3 regions of the Streptomyces sp. NPDC026672 genome follow, and region 1 is predicted to be linked to each of the others. Evidence: riboswitches for the same ligand, from Rfam matches in the RefSeq annotation. Region 1 holds a riboswitch; each other region holds the start of a gene.
What was found. Region 1 has a riboswitch for thiamine pyrophosphate ahead of thiC (phosphomethylpyrimidine synthase ThiC). Riboswitches for the same ligand answer to the same signal wherever they lie in the genome.

Region 1 (6,243 bases):
GGCCCTCTCCCTGCCGTCCCACCAGGGCGACAGGTTGACGTCAGCGGCACACCGTTTGCAGGACGAGGTGGGGCGCCGCCTGGGGTCCCTCGCCCTCTCTATCAGCATCTGAAAAATCACTCCTTGTGATCCGGTGTACACGTTCAGCAAGATGCCACCAGTGTCAAAGGGGTCATTCCAGGCCAGTCGGCGTCACATGACGGGGTAGGCGATGCGCGAGTCCGTACAGGCAGAGGTCATGATGAGCTTTCTCGTCTCCGAGGAGCTCTCCTTCCGCATCCCGGTGGAGCTGCGGTACGAGACCTGCGATCCCTATGCCGTGCGCCTGACCTTCCATTTGCCCGGGGACGCCCCGGTGACATGGGCGTTCGGGCGGGAGCTGCTGATCGACGGAGTGGGCCGGCCGTGCGGCGACGGTGATGTGCACATCGCGCCGACCGACCACGAGACGCTGGGCGAGGTGCTGATCCGGCTCCAGGTCGGCGGCGACCAGGCGGTGTTCCGCTCCTCGGCGCCGCCGCTGGTGGCGTTCCTGGACCGCACGGACAAGCTGGTGCCGCTGGGGCAGGAGGGGGCCCTCGCGGACTTCGACGCCCATCTGGAGGAGGCCCTGGACCGCATCCTGGCCGAGGAGCAGAGCGCGGGCTAGCGGGCTGGACGTCGGGGGCGGTGCGGCGGGGCGATCGTGGTTCGCATACGGAGTGACGGCCTACGCAGGAACGCTTCTGCTCGGCCGCCCTGCTTTCTTCGCGGGGGTCACCGCTTCCGGCGTCGGCCCCGCCCCGCGCGTGCCGCGGCCGGCTGGGCCGCTTCCAGGGCCTCCGGGTGCGATCCGGGCCGGTCGGCCGAGACCACCAGGGCCGCGAGGGCCGTGGTGAGCGGCACCGAGGCCACCAGACCGATCGAGCCGACCAGCGTGCGCACGATCTCCTCCGCCACCAGCTCGCTGTTGGCGACCGCCCCCACGCTGCTCTGCGCGATGGAGAAGAGCAGCAGCAGGGGCAGCGCCGCGCCGGCGTAGGCGAGGACCAGGGTGTTGACGACCGAGGCGATGTGGTCACGGCCGATGCGGATACCCGCCCGGTACAGCCCGCGCCAGCCCATCGTCGGATTGGCCTCGTGCAGCTCCCAGACGGCGGAGGTCTGGGTCACCGTCACGTCGTCCAGCACACCCAGTGAACCGATGATGACGCCGGCGAGCAGCAGACCGCTCATGTCGATCGACGGGTACAGGCCGTGGATCAGGCCGGTGCTGTCGTCCGTGTTGCCGGTCAGCGCCGCCCAGTTGATGAACTCCGAGCCCAGAAAGCCGATCAGCAGCAGCGAGACCAGGGTGCCGAGCACCGCCACCGAGGTGCGTGCCGACAGTCCGTGGCACATGTAGAGGGCGATCAGCATGATGGCGCTCGCCCCGACCACCGCCACGACCAGGGGGTTCGAGCCCTGGAGGATCGCGGGCAGGATGAACAGGGTCAGCACCAGGAAGCTGACGGCCAGGGCGATCAGTGCCATCAGACCGCGCAGTCGGCCGACCACCACAACGGCGAGCGCGAAGATGCCGGCGAGCAGCGCCATCGGGAACTTCCGGTTCACGTCGGTGACGGAGTACTGGAGTTCCCTCGGGGCCGAGGGCTCGTACGCGACGACGACCTTCTCGCCCTGGGACAACTGCCGTGACTGGTCCGGCTGCACGATCTCCGTGAACGTACGGCCCTTGTCGTTGCCGGTGTCGACGCGGATCGTGGCCTTCTTGCAGGTGCCGTTCGCCTGCTGCTGGGCGGAGTTGCCCTCGGCGGTGGAGGTGTCGCCGGTCGGGGTGCCCCCCGAGGCGTTCACCGACTTGCAGCTCACGCCGACGACCCGGGTGACCGTGGCCTGCTGGGTCTGGCGGTCGAAGCCGACACCGGTGCGCTCGTGCGGCGGGGCTCCGCCGGGCCAGAGGACGACCAGACCCACCACGACGGCCGCGGTGAACGGGATCAGGACGGCCGCGATGACCTTGCGCAGATGCTTGGAGACGGGCGCGGCGGGGCCATGGCTGTGGGAGTGCCCATGACCGTGTCCGCCGCCGGACCCGTGCCCGTCGTCGGAGCCGGTGTCGCCGCCCTGGCCGTGGCCGCCGTACCCGGGGTGGTGGTCGTGGCCGTCACCGGCGCCGTGGCCGTCGCGGCCGTGTCCGCCGCGCTGTCCGAAGCCGGGCCCGCGCGGCGGCTCGGGCGGCGGGAACGGGGGCTGATGCGTCGTGGTCACCGCCCGATCATCGCAAGGAGGGTGGGGGCCCTCTGTTCACCGCGCCCGAATTGACGCTAGCGTGGAGCCACCTTTGCACACGCGGGAGCTCGGAGCACCGGGCTGAGAGGGCGCTGACCTCCGTATTGGCGATGTTTCACGTGGAACAACGAGTGATGTTTCACACGGGACACCGACTGACGGATATCGCTGCGTCGACCGCCGAACCTGTTACCGGGTAATGCCGGCGTAGGGAGTAGGTCTCATGACCATCAAGGACGCACGCATGCCTGCCTCCACGCAGAACGCGACGGACGGTGCTGTCGACTCCGTCGACGGTTCGTCCGACGGGGAGGCCGGGGAGACGGGGAATTCCGTCGGCTGGCACAAGGGGTACGTCGAGGGTTCGCGCCCCGACCTGCGTGTGCCGGTCCGTCAGGTGCACCTCACCAACGGGAAGTCGGTCACGCTGTACGACACCTCCGGCCCGTACACCGATCCGCTCGTCGACACCGATGTCCGCAGGGGGCTGCCGCCGCTGCGGGAGAACTGGATCATCGCCCGCGGGGACACCGAGGAGTACGCGGGCCGTCCCGTCCGCCCGGAGGACGACGGTCTCAAGCACACGTCGCCGCGGGGCGGGCTGCGCAACCTCGACGCGGTGTTCCCCGGGCGGCCGCGTCAGCCGCGCCGCGGCCACGCGGGCGGCGCGGTCACCCAGCTCGCGTACGCCCGCCGGGGAGAGATCACCCCGGAGATGGAGTACGTGGCCATCCGGGAGAACGTCGCTCCCGAGGTCGTCCGGGAGGAGATCGCGGCGGGCAGGGCCGTACTGCCCGCCAACGTCAACCACCCGGAGATCGAGCCGATGATCATCGGCAAGCGGTTCCTGGTGAAGGTCAACGCCAACATCGGCAACTCGGCGGTGACGTCCTCCATCGAGGAGGAGGTCGAGAAGATGACCTGGGCGACCCGCTGGGGCGCCGACACGGTCATGGACCTGTCCACCGGCCGCAATATCCACACGACCCGCGAGTGGGTGCTGCGCAACTCCCCCGTCCCCATCGGCACGGTGCCGCTCTATCAGGCGCTGGAGAAGGTCGACGGCCGGGCCGAGGAGCTGACCTGGGAGATCTACAAGGACACGGTCATCGAGCAGGCCGAGCAGGGCGTGGACTACATGACGGTCCACGCGGGCGTGCGCCTGGCGTACGTACCGCTGACGGCCAACCGCAAGACCGGCATCGTCTCGCGCGGTGGATCGATCATGGCCGCGTGGTGCCTCGCGCACCACAAGGAGTCGTTCCTGTACGAGAACTTCGAGGAACTGTGCGAGATCCTCGCGGCGTACGACGTCACGTACTCGCTGGGCGACGGTCTGCGGCCGGGGTCGATCGCGGACGCCAACGACGAGGCGCAGTTCGCGGAGTTGCGGACGCTCGGGGAACTCAACCGGATCGCCAGGCGTTTTGACGTACAGACGATGATCGAGGGCCCGGGACACGTCCCGATGCACAAGATCAAGGAGAACATCGACCTTCAGCAGGAGATCTGCGATGAAGCTCCGTTCTATACGCTCGGCCCGCTGACGACGGACGTCGCGCCGGCGTACGACCACATCACCTCCGGCATCGGCGCCGCGATGATCGCCTGGTGGGGCACGGCGATGCTCTGCTACGTCACGCCCAAGGAGCACCTGGGCCTGCCCAACCGTGACGACGTCAAGACGGGCGTCATCACCTACAAGATCGCCGCCCACGCGGCCGACCTCGCCAAGGGGCACCCCGGCGCGCAGGAGTGGGACGACGCGCTGTCCGACGCCCGCTTCGAGTTCCGGTGGGAGGACCAGTTCAACCTCGCCATGGACCCCGACACGGCACGGGAGTTCCACGACGAGACCCTCCCGGCCGAGCCGGCCAAGACGGCCCACTTCTGCTCGATGTGCGGCCCGAAGTTCTGCTCCATGAAGATCAGCCAGGACATCCGCCGTGAGCACGGCGGCAGCCGCGCGGAGATCGAGGAGGGCATGGCCCAGAAGTCGAAGGAGTTCGCGGCGGCGGGCAACCGCGTGTACCTGCCGCTCGCGGAGACGGGCGGTGGCTCGGCCGGCTGACCCGGCCGCCTCAGCGGAGGGGGGCCCGCCAGGCCACCAGTCCCGGCCGGCCCGCCTCCGCGAAGCCCACCGCGAACGGCTTGTCGCCGTCGTCCGTCACCAGGTGGATGCTGCACTCCGTCACGCTGTCGCCCGGCGGGATCATCCGGGCGACCCAGTCGGACGGACAGCCGGGGATCTTCGTGTCGAGGACGAAGGGGGTCTTCCCCCGTATCTGCCGACCGCCCTGGGTGAGCAGGCGGACGCGGTCGGCCTGGTCGGCGTAGAGGTCTTTCGACCCGGTGTTGGTGTAGGTGACCGACACGTAGTACGGGACGCCGCGCCGCTCGTTCTCGTTGAGGTCGAGGTCCAGGCCCGCGAGGTCGGCCGCGCTGCCCCGGCGTACGGAAACCAGCGTGGCGGGCAGTTCGAGGACACCGTCCTCGCGGGCGTCCCACCGGACGCGGACGATGTCGCCAGGCTTCGCCAGTCCGGCGGATGCTGCCTTGAGTCCGCCCTCGACGGGCCAGGTGGCGACCGCGCCGCCCTCGTCGAGGTAGCCGTCGGCGTTGTGCGTCACCGACAGCACGCCGACGCCCTCGGGCAGCGCATAGGTCACACAGGTGTCGTACGAGTCACCGGGCGCCAGCGTCTTCGGCGCGGTGTCCGCGCAGGGAAGGTCGACCCCGCCCGGCCTGCCGCCGCTGACGTAGACCTTCTCCCCGCGCGTCCAGTCGGTGCCGTTCAGGGCGAGGTCGCTGTCCACCCTGTAGGCGGCGGGGATCTCCTTCCGGCCGGTGTTGGTGACCTCGAAGGTGAGGTAGTGGGGGACCATGCCCTTCAGCTCACCGTCCACGCGCGCCCCCCGCATGTCCTCCTCCGAACCCCGGACCAGGCTCTTGACCGTGATCCCGACTTCGTACGACCGATGATCGGTGTCCGTGTGGACGACGTCCCGTCGGCCGGTCCGCACCGGCAGGTCCGTCCAGGAGGCAGGCCTCTTCGCGGCTCGCTCCGCGGCAGGCTTCTCCATGGCTCGCTCCACGGCCCCGCCGGCGCCCTGTTCCCCCGTGCACCCGGCGAGCAGGGGTATCAACGCCGCGCCCATGACGGCCTTCCCGACGTAGCTGGACAGGCGCATGGACTCCCCTTGCCGCACGATGATCCGGATCCGCCGGAGGACTGACGCATCCTAGGACGTCACGGCGGAGGCGCCTCATGCGAAGGAGTTGCGGGCCGTTCTGCTCCGCTGGAGACGCTTGGCTCTGCTACAGACCATGTGACTCCACGCGGCGGACCCGTGGATTCGGCGATGCAACTCCGTGCGGCTCCGCACTTCGCGGGTGGCTGGGCCGATAGCCGCGGGGCTGGACAGCCGCGGGTTGCGTTTCCTTGAGGTCTCCAGAGGGGTCCCTGGTGTTGGCTCGGGTGGGCAGACTGGGGACATGGACGGCAGGGCGTTGAGCAAGGGTGCGAATCTTTCTGTTGGTGCTTCCGTTGTGCGTGTGGAGTTGGTCTGGGCCGACGGGGTCGGGGTGCCTGACGTTGATGCCTCGGCCTTGCTGCTCACCTCGGCCGGACGCGTACGTGACGACGGGGACTTCGTCTTCTGCAACCAGCCGCGGCACCCGTCGAACGCCGTGACGCACCTGGGGAAGCAGCGCGACGCCGGTGTGCTGACCGACACCGTCCAGGTGGATCTGGGCCTGCTGGAGCCCGCCGTGGAACGGGTCGTGCTCAGCGCGTCGGCCGACGGTGGGACGTTCGGCCAGGTGCCCGGACTGACCTTGCGGCTGCTGGACGCCGGCACACGGAGCGAACTCGCGCGCTTCCCCATGGAGGCGAGCACCGAGACCGCCTTCATCGGCGGTGAGCTGTATCTGCGGGCGGGGCAGTGGAAGTTCCGTGCGGTCGGGCAGGGG
Region 2 (6,243 bases), on a different contig from region 1:
CTCGTCACCGGCATGACCTCGGGGATGACCGGGGTGTCGCAGCCCGCGGCGGCGACCCGGTCGCGCAGGCGCAGATAGGAGTCCGGCTGGAAGAACATCTGCGTGATGGCGTAGTCGGCGCCGGCGCGGCACTTGTCGACGAAGTGCGCGACGTCCGTGTCCCAGTCGGTGGAGCGCGGGTGCATCTCGGGGAAGGCGGCGACGCCCACGCAGAAGTCGCCGGACTCCTTGATGAGGCGCACGAGGTCGGCCGCGTAGGCCAGGCCCTCGGGGTGCGCCACCCAGTCGCCCATGGGGTCGGCGCCGGGCGGGTCGCCGCGGACGGCGAGCATGTTGCGGATGCCGGCGTCCGCGTACTGGCCGATGATGTTGCGCAGTTCGGCGACGGAGTGGTCGACCGCGGTGAGGTGGGCGACCGGGGTGAGCGTGGTGTCGGCGACGATCTGCTGGGTCTCGCGGACCGTGCCCGCGCGGGTGGAGCCGCCGGCCCCGTAGGTGACGGAGACGAAGTCGGGGGCGACCGCCTCGACCCGGCGCAGCGCGTTCCACAGGCTCCGCTCGCCCTTGGGGGTCTTCGGCGCCGAGAACTCGAAGGAGTACGTCGTCTTGCCTGCGGCGAGGATGTCACGCACGGTGCGCGCGCGGTCGGTCCTGGTGGATGCGGTTCCGAGGGCCATACCGGCAGGTTAGCCAGGGGTGGGCGGTCCCCCAACCGGGCGTCGGTGAATTGCCCGATTCGCCGCCTTCTTGTCCACCCCTTGGACAGTCGCCGCCGGGCGGGGCTACGCCTTGCGCAGGCGCTCGGCGAACTCGGCCGCCGCGGCGCCGGGGTCGTCGGCCTCGGTGATCGCGCGGACGACGACCACCCGGCGGGCGCCGGCGTCGAGGACCTGGTCGAGGTTGCCGAGGTCGATGCCGCCGATGGCGAACCAGGGGCGGTCGGTGCCCAGGGCGGCGGTGTGGCGGACCAGGTCGAGGCCGGGGGCGTGGCGGCCGGGCTTGGTGGGGGTGGGCCAGCAGGGGCCGGTGCAGAAGTAGTCCACGCCGTCCTGGACGGCGGCCGCGTCGGCCTCGGCCTCGGCGTGCGTGGAGCGGCCGATCAGGACGTCGTCGCCGAGGATCGCGCGGGCCGCGGGGACGGGGAGGTCGCCCTGGCCGAGGTGGAGGACGTCGGAGGCGGCGGCGTGGGCGACGTCCGCGCGGTCGTTGACGGCGAGCAGCCTGCCGTGCCGGGCGCACGCCTCGGCGAACACGGCGAGGTGCTCCAGCTCCTCGGCGGCCTCCATGCCCTTGTCGCGCAGCTGCACGATGTCGACCCCGCCGGCGAGCACCGCGTCCAGGAACTCGGGCAGGTCGCCCTGGCGCCTGCGGGCGTCGGTGCAGAGGTAGACCCGCGCGTCGGCGAGCCGGGCACGGGCGGTGACGTCGGACATGGGGTCCCCCGGGGTGCGTGCGGTGACGGTGAGTACGGGCCGCGAGAGCGTAGCGCCCGGGCCGCGCCGGCACGGCCACCGGGCACCGTGTCCCGGCGGCGGTACGGCCCGGTGGGCACGGCGGTGCTCCGGCCGGCGGGGCACGGTGCCACCCGGCCGTGAGCACCGGCGCCCGCCCGGCGGGAACGCGGGTGCGGGGCGGGTCAGACGGCGAGGGCCTGGGCCCGGCGTTTCACCTCCGTGCCGCGGTTCTCACCGAGGGCCTGGGCGGGGGTGCCCGGCAGGCTGGGGTCGGCGGTGAAGAGCCACTCCAGCATTTCCTCGTCCGTGAAGCCGTCGTCCCGCAGCAGCGTCAGGGTCCCGGACAGCCCCTTGACGACCTTGTCCCCGTCGATGAAGGCGGCGGGGACGTGCAGCGCGTGGTTCTCACCACGGCGTACGGCGATGAGCTGGCCCTCCTTGACCAGCTGCCGCACGCGTGTCACCTCGACGTCCAGCATCTCCGCGATGTCGGGGAGGGTGAGCCAGTCGGGGACGAGCGCATCGATCTTCGTGTCAATCTCGGTCACGGAAACAGCCTGCCATCCCGGACCGACAGTCGGAAGCCGGGCCGGACGGAACCTGGACTTTCCGGGTCAGGCCGTCGCCGCCTTCAGGGGCCGCGCCGGGTCCACGAGCAGGGCGGGGTCCATCACCGTGCCCGCCTCGATCAGCCGTCGCCCCTGCGCAAGGTCACGCGGACGGCCCACCGCCAGCAGGGCGACGAGCCGGTCCTCGCGGAGCCAGCAGACCGTCCAGGCGGGCCCGGCGGGGTCACCGCGCCACAGGAGCGTGTCGGCCGCGCCGTGGTGTCCGGCGTACTGCACGAACCGTCCGAACTGCTCGGACCAGAAGTACGGCACCGGGTCGTACACGGCGGAGGTGTCGCCGACGATGTTCGCGGCGACGGTGCGCGGCCCCTGGAGGGCGTTGTCCCAGTGGTGCACGAGCAGGCGGGCGCCGTAGCGGCCGGACGGGAAGGAGGCGCAGTCCCCGACCGCGTACACGTCCGGCGCGGAGGTGCGCAGCCGGTCGTCGGCGACGACCTCGTTGTGCGCGCCGAGCTCGATGCCGGAGCCGGTCAGCCAGGCGGTGGCGGGGCGGGCGCCGATGCCGACCACGACGGCGCCCGCGGGCAGCCGGGTGCCGTCGCCGAGGACGACCGCGCCGGGTTCGACGCTTTCCACCCGCGTGTGGGTGCGCAGGTCGGTGCCGCTGTCGGCGTACCAGGCGGTCATCGGGGCGGCCACCTCCGCCGGGACGGCGCCCGCGAGCGGCCGGTCGGCGGCCTCGACGACGGTCACCGCGCAGCCGGCCTCGCGGGCCGCCGTGGCGAACTCTGCGCCGATCCAGCCCGCGCCGACGACCACCACGTCGTGCTGCCGGGCGAGCACCGGCCGCAGCCGCTCGGCGTCGTCCAGGGTGCGCAGCAGATGCACACCCTGGACGCCGTCGGCGCCGGGCAGCCGGATCGGTTCGGCGCCGGTGGCGAGGACCAGCACGTCGTACGGCACCGGCCCGGCCTCGGTGTCGAGCTCGTGGTCGGCGGGGCGCACGCCGAGCGCCTCGCGGCCCAGTTCGAGGTCGATGCCGAGGGTGTCGAAGTCGATGTCGAACGCGGAGCCCTCGGCGGTGCCGAGCAGCACCGCCTTCGACAACGGAGGTCGGTCGTAGGGCTGGTGCGGCTCGGCGCCGATGACGGTGACCGGGCCCTTGAAGCCCTGCTCCCGCAGGGCGACCGCGGTCTGCACCCCGGCCATGCCCGCGCCCACCACGACGACGCGCCGGTCCTGTGACATGCCTCGTTCCCGTGTCTGCTCGCTCACCTGATCACCATAGACAACTGACAAAGAGTCAGTCAGGGGTCGCGTTCCGTGACGTGTTGCACAGCGGCCGTCCGGCCCCGGCCCCGGGACCACGCGCCCTTACCGAGCCGCGCGGCCAAGGGCTAGGGTGGCGGACGTACACGCACTCGCGGGAGCCCGGACGCACCGGGCTGAGAGGGAGGCTGGCGGCCTCCGACCGTACGAACCTGATCCGGGTCATGCCGGCGAAGGGAGGGGCTGGACGCCCATGTCGTCACGTACGTCAGACGTCCTCGTCATCGGGGGCGGGATCATCGGCCTGGTCACGGCCTGGCGCGCGGCGCAGCGCGGGTTCACGACGGCCGTCGTGGACCCGGAGCCCGGCGGCGGGGCCGCGCAGGTCGCGGCCGGGATGCTGGCCGCGGTCACCGAGCTGCACCACGGCGAGCAGACCCTGCTGGGGCTCAATCTGGAGTCGGCCCGCCGCTACCCGGCCTTCGCGGCCGAGCTCGGCGAGCTGACCGGCCGGGACCTCGGCTACCGGCGCTGCGGCACGCTCGCCGTCGCGCTGGACGCCGACGACCGCGCGCAACTGCGCGAACTGCACGTCCTCCAGCGGGAGTCGGGGCTGGAGTCGGAGTGGCTGTCGGGCCGGGAGTGCCGGCAGCTGGAACCGATGCTCGCGCCGGGGGTGCGCGGTGGGCTGCGGGTGGACGGCGACCACCAGATCGACCCGCGGCGGCTCGCGACGGCGCTGGTGACGGCGTGCGAGCGCGCGGGCGTGGTGTTCCACCGCGCGTGGGCGGCACGGCTGCGGGTCCTGCGGGAGCGGGCGGCCGGGGTCACCACGGCGGACGGCACGGAGCTGGACGCGCAGCAGGTGGTCCTCGCGGCGGGCAGCCTCAGCGGGCGGCTCGCGGGGGTGCCTGACGAGGTACTGCCCGCGGTACGGCCCGTGAAGGGTCAGGTGCTGCGGCTGACCGTGCCGGAGCGGTTCGGGGCGTTCCTGAACCGGACCGTGCGGGCCGTGGTGCGCGGCAGCCACGTCTACCTGGTGCCCCGGGAGAACGGCGAGCTGGTCGTCGGCGCCACCAGCGAGGACCTGGGCTGGGACACGACGGTGACCGCGGGCGGCGTCTACGAGCTGCTGCGGGACGCGCACGAGCTGGTGCCGGGCATCACCGAGCTGCCGCTCACGGAGACCCGGGCCGGGCTGCGGCCGGGCTCGCCCGACAACGCGCCGCTGCTCGGGCCGAGCGGCCTCGACGGGCTGCTGCTGGCCACCGGGCACTACCGCAACGGTGTGCTGCTGACGCCGGTCACCGGCGACGCGCTGGCGCACGCCCTGGCCACCGGGGAGCTCCCCGAGGAGGCCCGCCCCTTCACGCCCGCGCGCTTCGGCGCCGTCCTCTCGGAGCAGCCCGCATGACCGCCTCCGTCACCATCTCCGTCAACGGCGAGCACCGCCGGGTCGCGTCCGGCACGGCCCTCGACGCGCTCGTGCGGACCCTCACCGCGGCGCCCTCCGGGGTGGCCGCCGCACTCAACGAGACCGTCGTCCCGCGCACGCAGTGGCCGTCCACGGCGCTGCGCGAGGGCGACCGGGTCGAAGTCCTCACCGCGGTCCAGGGAGGCTGAGCCATGGCCGACGATCCCTTTGTCCTCGGCGGTACGGCGTTCTCGTCCCGCCTGATCATGGGTACGGGCGGTGCGCCCAGCCTGGACGTGCTGGAGCGGGCGCTGGTCGCCTCCGGCACGGAGCTGACGACCGTGGCGATGCGGCGGGTCGATCCCGGGGTGCACGGGTCGGTGCTGTCGGTCCTGGAGAAGCTCGGGGTGCGGGTGCTGCCGAACACGGCGGGCTGCTTCACGGCGGGCGAGGCGGTGCTGACGGCGCGGCTGGCGCGGGAGGCGCTGGGGAGCGATCTGATCAAGCTGGAGGTCATCGCCGACGAGCGCACGCTGCTGCCGGACCCGGTCGAGCTGCTGGACGCGGCGGAGACGCTGGTGGACGACGGGTTCACCGTGCTGCCGTACACCAACGACGACCCCGTGCTCGCGCGGAAGCTGGAGGACGTGGGGTGTGCGGCGGTGATGCCGCTGGGGTCGCCGATCGGGTCGGGGCTCGGTATCCGCAACCCGCACAACTTCGAGCTGATCGTGGAGCGGGCGGGGGTGCCGGTGATCCTGGACGCGGGGGCCGGTACGGCGTCCGACGTGGCGTTGGCGATGGAGTTGGGGTGTGCGGGGGTGATGCTGGCGTCGGCCGTGACGCGGGCGCGGGATCCTGAGCGGATGGCTTTGGCGATGCGGTACGGAGTGGAGGCCGGGAGGTCGGCTCGGCTGGGTGGGCGGATACCCCGGCGGTACTTCGCGGTGGCGTCGTCGCCGGGGGAAGGCTTGGCCGACCTGGACCCCGAACGCCCGGCGTTCTAGCCGTCTCTTCCCCCACCCGCCCGCCCGTTCCCGGTCCCTCAAGAGGTGGACCTCGCCCGTGGGGGCCGTTCGCCGTCGGCGGCTGCGGGTCGTGGACCCTTCGTTTCCCACCCACCCACCCGTTTGCGGTCGGCTGCCGGGTGGGCGGGCGGGAGGGCGAGGTGCGCCGCTACGTGGGGTGGGCGGGGCGGGTTGTGGAGTGGGGGTGGTGTCACGGGTCTGCTTCAGGTTGGGTGGATCGGAGGGGGTGTGCGTGGGGGCTCGTAGACTCGTGCGGGTGGATATGACCCTTCAGGACCCTCTCGTCGGGCAGGTGCTCGACGGCCGTTACCGCGTCGACGCGCGGATCGCGGTCGGCGGGATGGCCACGGTGTACCGGGCCCTGGACACACGTCTGGACCGGGTGCTCGCGGTCAAGGTGATGCACCCGGCGCTCGCGGCCGACGCGGGGTTCGTCGAGCGGTTCATCCGTGAGGCGAAGTCGGTGGCGCGCCTGGCCCACCCCAACGTCGTGCAGGTCTTCGACCAGG
Region 3 (6,243 bases), on a different contig from region 1:
TCGGTGGGCCGCCCCAGTGCACCCCCGGCGGCGCGACAGGAGCCCAGTCCGGGCCGCGGTGTTCCAGCCACCACCTACCGATGGTGTGGAACTTCTCCTCGAAACTGCGATCCCAGCTGAGGAACCCGGTGATCGGCGCCCGTAGGCGGGTGCAGCGGCTGCCCGCTTCGTAGATCACGACGGTCCGGCTTCCGAAGAAAGGCTCGATCTGGATGGCTTGGACGTCAGACCACGGGATGGTCCGGCGGCGGAGGTTGTGCACGATGGCCACCGATGGCGTGAGAGTGACCCCGAAGGGCGCCAAAGTGATCAGCACCGGCAGGACACCCCAGACGAGCAGTCCCGGGACAAGTAGAGGACCGAACGGTCCCCCGTCCAACCAGATCAAGACCTGGAAGGTCGGGACGATAACGATGCTGGGCAGCGCGGGTGACAGGCGTTGGAGGCGTGTCAAGCGGTAACGGATGCGCTCTGGCGGTAGAGCTGCGACCTGCGATTGCTCCATCGATCCCCACTCCTGACCCGATGTGGCCGACGGTGGCCCCTCACCGCCAAGGCAGCATGGCGGACCATGGGCGCGCTGTCCATCTGCTGCGGCGTTGGCCGGAGGGCGGAAGCCGTGGTGGGTGGGCCCGGCTACGAGACGCCCGTCGATTCGTGGTTCTAGGTCCGTTCCCGTCCGAATGACTGCATCGACGCCTTCGTGGCAGCAGCACGTAGCGCTATGGATGATCTGCTCCGCGTGAGTGGACCGGAACGATGGACAGTGGCAGCTCAGCCAGGGCGCACGGCCCCATCGGCCGGGCCGTCCCTGGGCCGTCCGAAGCCGCTCAGTAGCGACCGGTGACGCCTACCAGCGACACCCCCCAGGTCACCCAAGTCGATCTGCGACACTGGTACGGCCATGCCTAAGCCCGGAGAACTTATTTTTGTCGCCCCGCGCGGAGCCAAGAAGCCGCCGCGGCATCTCGCCGATCTGTCGCCCGCCGAGCGCAAGGAGGCCGTCGCCGCGATCGGTGAGAAGCCGTTCCGCGCCAAGCAGCTGTCGCAGCACTACTTCGCGCGGTTCGCGCACGACCCCGCCGAGTGGACCGACATCCCCGCCGGATCGCGCACCAAGCTCCAGGAGGCGCTGCTGCCGGAGCTGATGACCGTCGTCCGGCACCTGTCGACCGACCAGGGCACCACCCGCAAGACGCTGTGGCGGCTGTTCGACGGGACGCTCGTCGAGTCGGTGCTGATGCGTTACCCGGACCGGGTCACCATGTGCATCAGCTCGCAGGCCGGCTGCGGCATGAACTGCCCGTTCTGCGCGACCGGGCAGGCGGGCCTCGACCGCAACCTGTCCACCGCCGAGATCGTGCACCAGATCGTCGACGGCATGCGGGCCCTCAGGGACGGCGAGGTTCCCGGCGGCCCGGCGCGGCTGTCCAACATCGTCTTCATGGGCATGGGCGAGCCCCTCGCCAACTACAACCGGGTCGTCGGAGCCGTCCGCGCCCTCACCGACCCCGAGCCGGACGGGCTCGGCCTGTCGCAGCGCGGCATCACCGTCTCCACCGTCGGGCTGGTGCCGGCCATCCACCGGTTCGCCGACGAGGGCTTCAAGTGCCGGCTCGCGATCTCGCTGCACGCGCCCGACGACGAGCTGCGCGACACCCTCGTCCCCGTGAACACCCGCTGGAAGGTCCGCGAGGTCCTCGACGCCGGCCTGGAGTACGCCGCGAAGTCCGGCCGCCGGCTGTCCATCGAGTACGCCCTGATCCGGGACATCAACGACCAGGCGTGGCGCGGCGACCGGCTCGGCCGGCTGCTGCGGGGCAAGCCCGTGCACGTCAACCTGATCCCGCTCAACCCCACGCCGGGCTCCAAGTGGACCGCGTCGCGGCCCGAGGACGAGAAGGCGTTCGTCGAGGCGATCGCCGCGCACGGCGTGCCGGTGACCGTCCGGGACACCCGGGGTCAGGAGATCGACGGTGCCTGTGGTCAGCTCGCGGCCACCGAGCGGTAGTCTGAACGCCGTACCACCACACCTTCATATTCCGACAGGGGAGCGCCACAGCGCTGAGAGTGCGGCAACCGGGCCGCAGACCCTCTGAACCTCGCCCAGGTCATTCTGGGTAGGAAGTTCGGTCATCACTCGAGCTGTTGCGCCCCGTCCGGGTCCCCCGGGCGGGGCCGCGTCTCTTCCTGGCCAACCCCAGGAGGACATCCAGTGCACCACAAGACCCTCGTGGCCGTCGCCGTCGGCCTCGGTCTCGTCTCGCTGTCCGCGTGCGGATCGGACGACGGCAAGGCGTCGGCGGGCTCCGCGTCCAAGACCGTCACCCTCGTCAGCCACGACTCGTGGGCCGTGTCGAAGAACGTGCTCGCCGACTTCGAGAAGAGCTCCGGCTACCGCGTCAAGGTCCTCAAGGACGGCGACGCCGGACAGGCCGTCAACAAGGCCGTCCTGACCAAGGACAACCCGCAGGGCGACGTCTTCTTCGGCGTCGACAACACCCTGCTCTCCCGCGCCCTCGACAACGGCCTCTTCCAGTCGTACGAGGTCAAGGACGCCGCCGCGATCCAGCCCGCGTACCGCGTCGACCCCGGCAAGCACCGGGTCACGCCCATCGACAGCGGCGACATCTGCGTCAACTACGACAAGGCGTACTTCGACAAGCACCGGCTGGCCCCGCCGCAGAGCTTCGACGACCTGGTCGAGCCCGCCTACAAGAACCTCCTCGTCACCGAGAACGTGTCCACCTCCTCGCCCGGCCTGGGCTTCCTGCTCGGCAGCGCCGCGCACTACGGCGACGACGGCTGGCCGGACTACTGGAAGAAGCTCAAGGCCAACGGCGTCAAGGTCGTCGACGGCTGGGAGCAGGCCTACGACGAGGAGTTCTCCGGCTCGGCCGGAGGGAAGAAGGCCCACGGGGACCGGCCGCTGGTCGTCTCCTACGCCTCCTCCCCGCCCGCCGAGGTCGTCTACGCCGACCCGAAGCCCACCACCGCCCCGACCGGGGTCGCCGCCGGCACCTGCTTCCGGCAGATCGAGTACGCGGGCCTGCTGAGCAACGCGCGCAACAGCGAGGGCGGCAAGGCGTTCCTGGACTTCCTCGTCGGCAAGGAGTTCCAGGAGGACATGCCGCTCAACATGTTCGTCTACCCGGTGCGCGAGGGCGCCCAGGTGCCGCCGGAGTTCACGAAGTACGGCCCGCAGGCCAAGGACCCCGAGACGCTGCCCGCCGAGAAGATCGCCGCCAACCGCGACCAGTGGGTCAAGTCGTGGACGTCGCTCGTACTGAAGTAGCGGCCGGGAGGCGCGGGAACACGGCGCGGCTCGCCCTGATGGCCGGGCCCGTCGTGTTCTTCGCCGTCTTCTTCGCCTGGCCCGTCGCCGCGATCGTCGCCCGTGGGCTCAAGGTGGACGGCAGCTGGCGGCTGGGCCGGATCGCGGACGTCGTCGCGCAGTCCGACATCCGGCACGTGCTGTGGTTCACCACCTGGCAGGCGCTCGCCTCCACCGCGCTCACCCTGCTGCTCGCCCTGCCCGCCGCCCATGTGTTCGCGCGCCTGGACTTCCCGGGCAAGCAGGTGCTGCGGGCCGTCGTCACCGTGCCGTTCGTGCTGCCGACGGTGGTCGTCGGCACGGCCTTCCTCGCGCTCGTCGGGCGGGGCGGACTGCTCGACGAGCTGTGGGGCGTACGGCTCGACACCACCGTGTGGGCCATCCTGCTGGCGCACGTCTTCTTCAACTACGCGGTCGTCGTACGGACCGTGGGCGGACTGTGGGCGCAGCTCGACCCGCGTCAGGAGGAGGCCGCCCGGATGCTGGGCGCCTCGCCGTTCGGTGCCTGGCGCAAGGTGACCCTGCCCGCGCTCGCGCCCGCCGTGGCCGCCGCGGCGCTGATGGTGTTCCTGTTCACCTTCACCTCGTTCGGCGTCGTCCAGATCCTCGGCGGCCCCACCTTCGCCACCCTCGAAGTGGAGATCTACCGGCAGACCTCGGAGATCTTCGACCTCTCCACGGCCGCCGTCCTGACGCTCGTCCAGTTCGCCGCGGTCGCCGCGATCCTCGCCGTGCACGCCTGGACCGTACGGCGCCGGGAGACGGCCCTGCGGCTGGTCGACGCGTCGGTGACCGCGCGCGGGCCGCGCGGCGCCGGGCAGTGGGCGCTGCTCGCCGGCGTCCTCGCCACCGTCGCCCTGCTGGTCCTGCTGCCGCTTGCGGTCCTCGTCCAACGCTCCCTGGACGCGCCCGGGTTCGGCTACTACCGGGCGCTCACCCGCGAGGACGGCGGAACGTTCCTGGTGGCGCCCGTCACCGCGATCGCGACCTCGCTGGAGTACGCCGTCGCCGCCACCGCCATCGCCGTGCTGGTCGGTGGGCTCGCCGCCGCCGCGCTGGCCCGCCGGGACGCCGGCCGGATCGTGCGGGGCTTCGACGCGCTGCTGATGCTGCCGCTCGGTGTCTCCGCGGTGACCGTGGGCTTCGGCTTCCTCATCGCCCTGGACGAACCGCCGCTGGACCTGCGGCAGTCCTGGATCCTCGTCCCCCTCGCCCAGGCCCTCGTCGGCGTCCCCTTCGTCGTACGGACCATGCTGCCCGTGCTGCGGGCGGTGGACGCGCGGCTGCGGGAGGCGGCGGCGGTGCTCGGCGCCTCGCCCCTGCGGGTGTGGCGGGAGGTCGATCTGCCGCTGGTGCGGCGGGCGTTGCTGGTCGCGGCCGGGTTCGCGTTCGCCGTGTCGCTCGGCGAGTTCGGGGCGACCGTGTTCATCGCGCGGCCCGACAACCCGACGCTGCCCGTGGCCGTGGCACGGCTGCTGGGCCGGCCCGGCGACCTCAACTACGGGCAGGCGATGGCCCTGTCGACGATTCTGATGCTGGTGTGCGCGGCGTCGCTGCTGATCCTGGAGCGGCTGCGGACCGACCGGACGGGGGAGTTCTGATGCTGCTGAGCCTGGAGGCCGCGACCGTGCGTTTCGGCGGGCGGGCCGTCCTCGACGCCGTGGACCTCGCGGTCGCCGAGCACGAGATCGTGTGTGTGCTCGGGCCCAGCGGAAGCGGCAAGTCCACGCTGCTCAGGGCCGTCGCCGGACTCCAGCCGCTGTCCTCGGGCCGGGTCCTGCTCGACGGGACGGACCAGGCCCGGGTGCCCGCGCACCGGCGGGGCGTCGGGCTGATGTTCCAGGACCACCAGTTGTTCCCGCAGCGGGACGTGGGCGGCAACGTGGCCTTCGGGCTGCGGATGCGCGGCGCCCCGAAGCGGGAACGGGCGGCGGAGGTCGGGGAGTTGCTGGAGCTGGTGGGGCTGCCCGGCGCCGCGGGACGTGCCGTCGCGGGGCTCTCCGGCGGGGAGCAGCAGCGGGTGGCGCTGGCCCGCGCCCTCGCCCCCCGGCCCCGGCTGCTGATGCTGGACGAGCCGCTGGGCCAGCTCGACCGCTCGCTGCGGGAACGGCTCGTCGTCGAACTGCGGGAGCTGTTCGGCCGGTTGGGCACCACCGTGCTGGCCGTGACGCACGACCAGGGCGAGGCGTTTGCGCTCGCCGACCGGGTCGTGGTGATGCGCGACGGCCGGATCGCCCAGTCCGGTACGCCGCTGGAGGTCTGGCAGCGGCCCGCCGACGCGTTCGTGGCCCGCTTCCTCGGCTTCGACAACGTCGTGGCCGCCACGGTCGCGGGCGAGGCCGCCGACACCCCCTGGGGCAAGCTCCCGGTGCCTGAGGACGCCGCGCAGGGCGCCCGCACGCTCCTGGTGCGGCCCGCGGGCGTACGGCTCGTGCCGGTGGGCGAGGGGCTGCGCTGCGCGGTCGCCGCGCGCACGTTCCGGGGCACCCATGTCGCGGTGCGCCTCCAGCCCGCCGACGGCCCCCGGCTGGAGGCGGCGTGCGCCCTGCGGGACGCGCCGGAGACCGGGAGCGAGGTCGGGGTGGTCTTCGACGCCGCGGACGTCGTCGTGCTCGGCTGACCCGGGCGTCCGGGCCCCGGAACGGCCGAGGCCCGCCCCCGGGGTACGGGGACGGGCCACGGCGTTGTGCGGAGCGCGGCGTCAGCCGGCGTTGTTGGCCCCACGACGGCGCATGCCGAAGAACACGGCACCGCCACCGACGACGACCAGCAGGGCGGCGACGCCCGCGATCACACCGGTGTTGGAGTTGGCACCGGTCTCGGCGAGGTTCGAGTCACCGACGGCGGCCGGGGACGGCGCGTTGTTGTCGGAACCCGTCGCCGGGGCGGTGCTGCTCTCCGACTCCGAG

Region 2: another riboswitch for thiamine pyrophosphate. It lies ahead of thiO (glycine oxidase ThiO); the one in region 1 lies ahead of thiC (phosphomethylpyrimidine synthase ThiC).
Region 3: another riboswitch for thiamine pyrophosphate. It lies ahead of AB0F77_RS19360 (thiamine ABC transporter substrate-binding protein); the one in region 1 lies ahead of thiC (phosphomethylpyrimidine synthase ThiC).

What each region holds. Positions count from the first base shown of each region.
Region 1 covers NZ_JBEZXS010000011.1:160,624-166,866, reverse strand. Annotated here, with positions in the region: gene AB0F77_RS15660 (helix-turn-helix domain-containing protein) at 1-112, shown strand, start outside; partial or broken gene AB0F77_RS15655 (hypothetical protein) at 111-200, shown strand; gene AB0F77_RS15650 (SsgA family sporulation/cell division regulator) at 212-649, shown strand; gene AB0F77_RS15645 (YibE/F family protein) at 757-2,250, opposite strand; TPP riboswitch at 2,322-2,502, shown strand; gene thiC (phosphomethylpyrimidine synthase ThiC) at 2,495-4,342, shown strand; gene AB0F77_RS15635 (hypothetical protein) at 4,353-5,462, opposite strand; gene AB0F77_RS15630 (VWA domain-containing protein) at 5,767-6,243, shown strand, end outside.
Region 2 covers NZ_JBEZXS010000013.1:108,527-114,769, forward strand. Annotated here, with positions in the region: gene metF (methylenetetrahydrofolate reductase [NAD(P)H]) at 1-677, opposite strand, end outside; gene thiE (thiamine phosphate synthase) at 783-1,433, opposite strand; gene AB0F77_RS17515 (Rv2175c family DNA-binding protein) at 1,637-2,002, opposite strand; gene AB0F77_RS17520 (FAD-dependent oxidoreductase) at 2,069-3,298, opposite strand; TPP riboswitch at 3,437-3,548, shown strand; gene thiO (glycine oxidase ThiO) at 3,546-4,706, shown strand; gene thiS (sulfur carrier protein ThiS) at 4,703-4,915, shown strand; gene AB0F77_RS17535 (thiazole synthase) at 4,919-5,713, shown strand; gene pknB (Stk1 family PASTA domain-containing Ser/Thr kinase) at 5,991-6,243, shown strand, end outside.
Region 3 covers NZ_JBEZXS010000015.1:88,281-94,523, forward strand. Annotated here, with positions in the region: gene AB0F77_RS19350 (hypothetical protein) at 1-505, opposite strand, end outside; gene rlmN (23S rRNA (adenine(2503)-C(2))-methyltransferase RlmN) at 905-2,011, shown strand; TPP riboswitch at 2,038-2,145, shown strand; gene AB0F77_RS19360 (thiamine ABC transporter substrate-binding protein) at 2,216-3,295, shown strand; gene AB0F77_RS19365 (iron ABC transporter permease) at 3,334-4,935, shown strand; gene AB0F77_RS19370 (ABC transporter ATP-binding protein) at 4,935-5,954, shown strand; gene AB0F77_RS19375 (LAETG motif-containing sortase-dependent surface protein) at 6,036-6,243, opposite strand, start outside.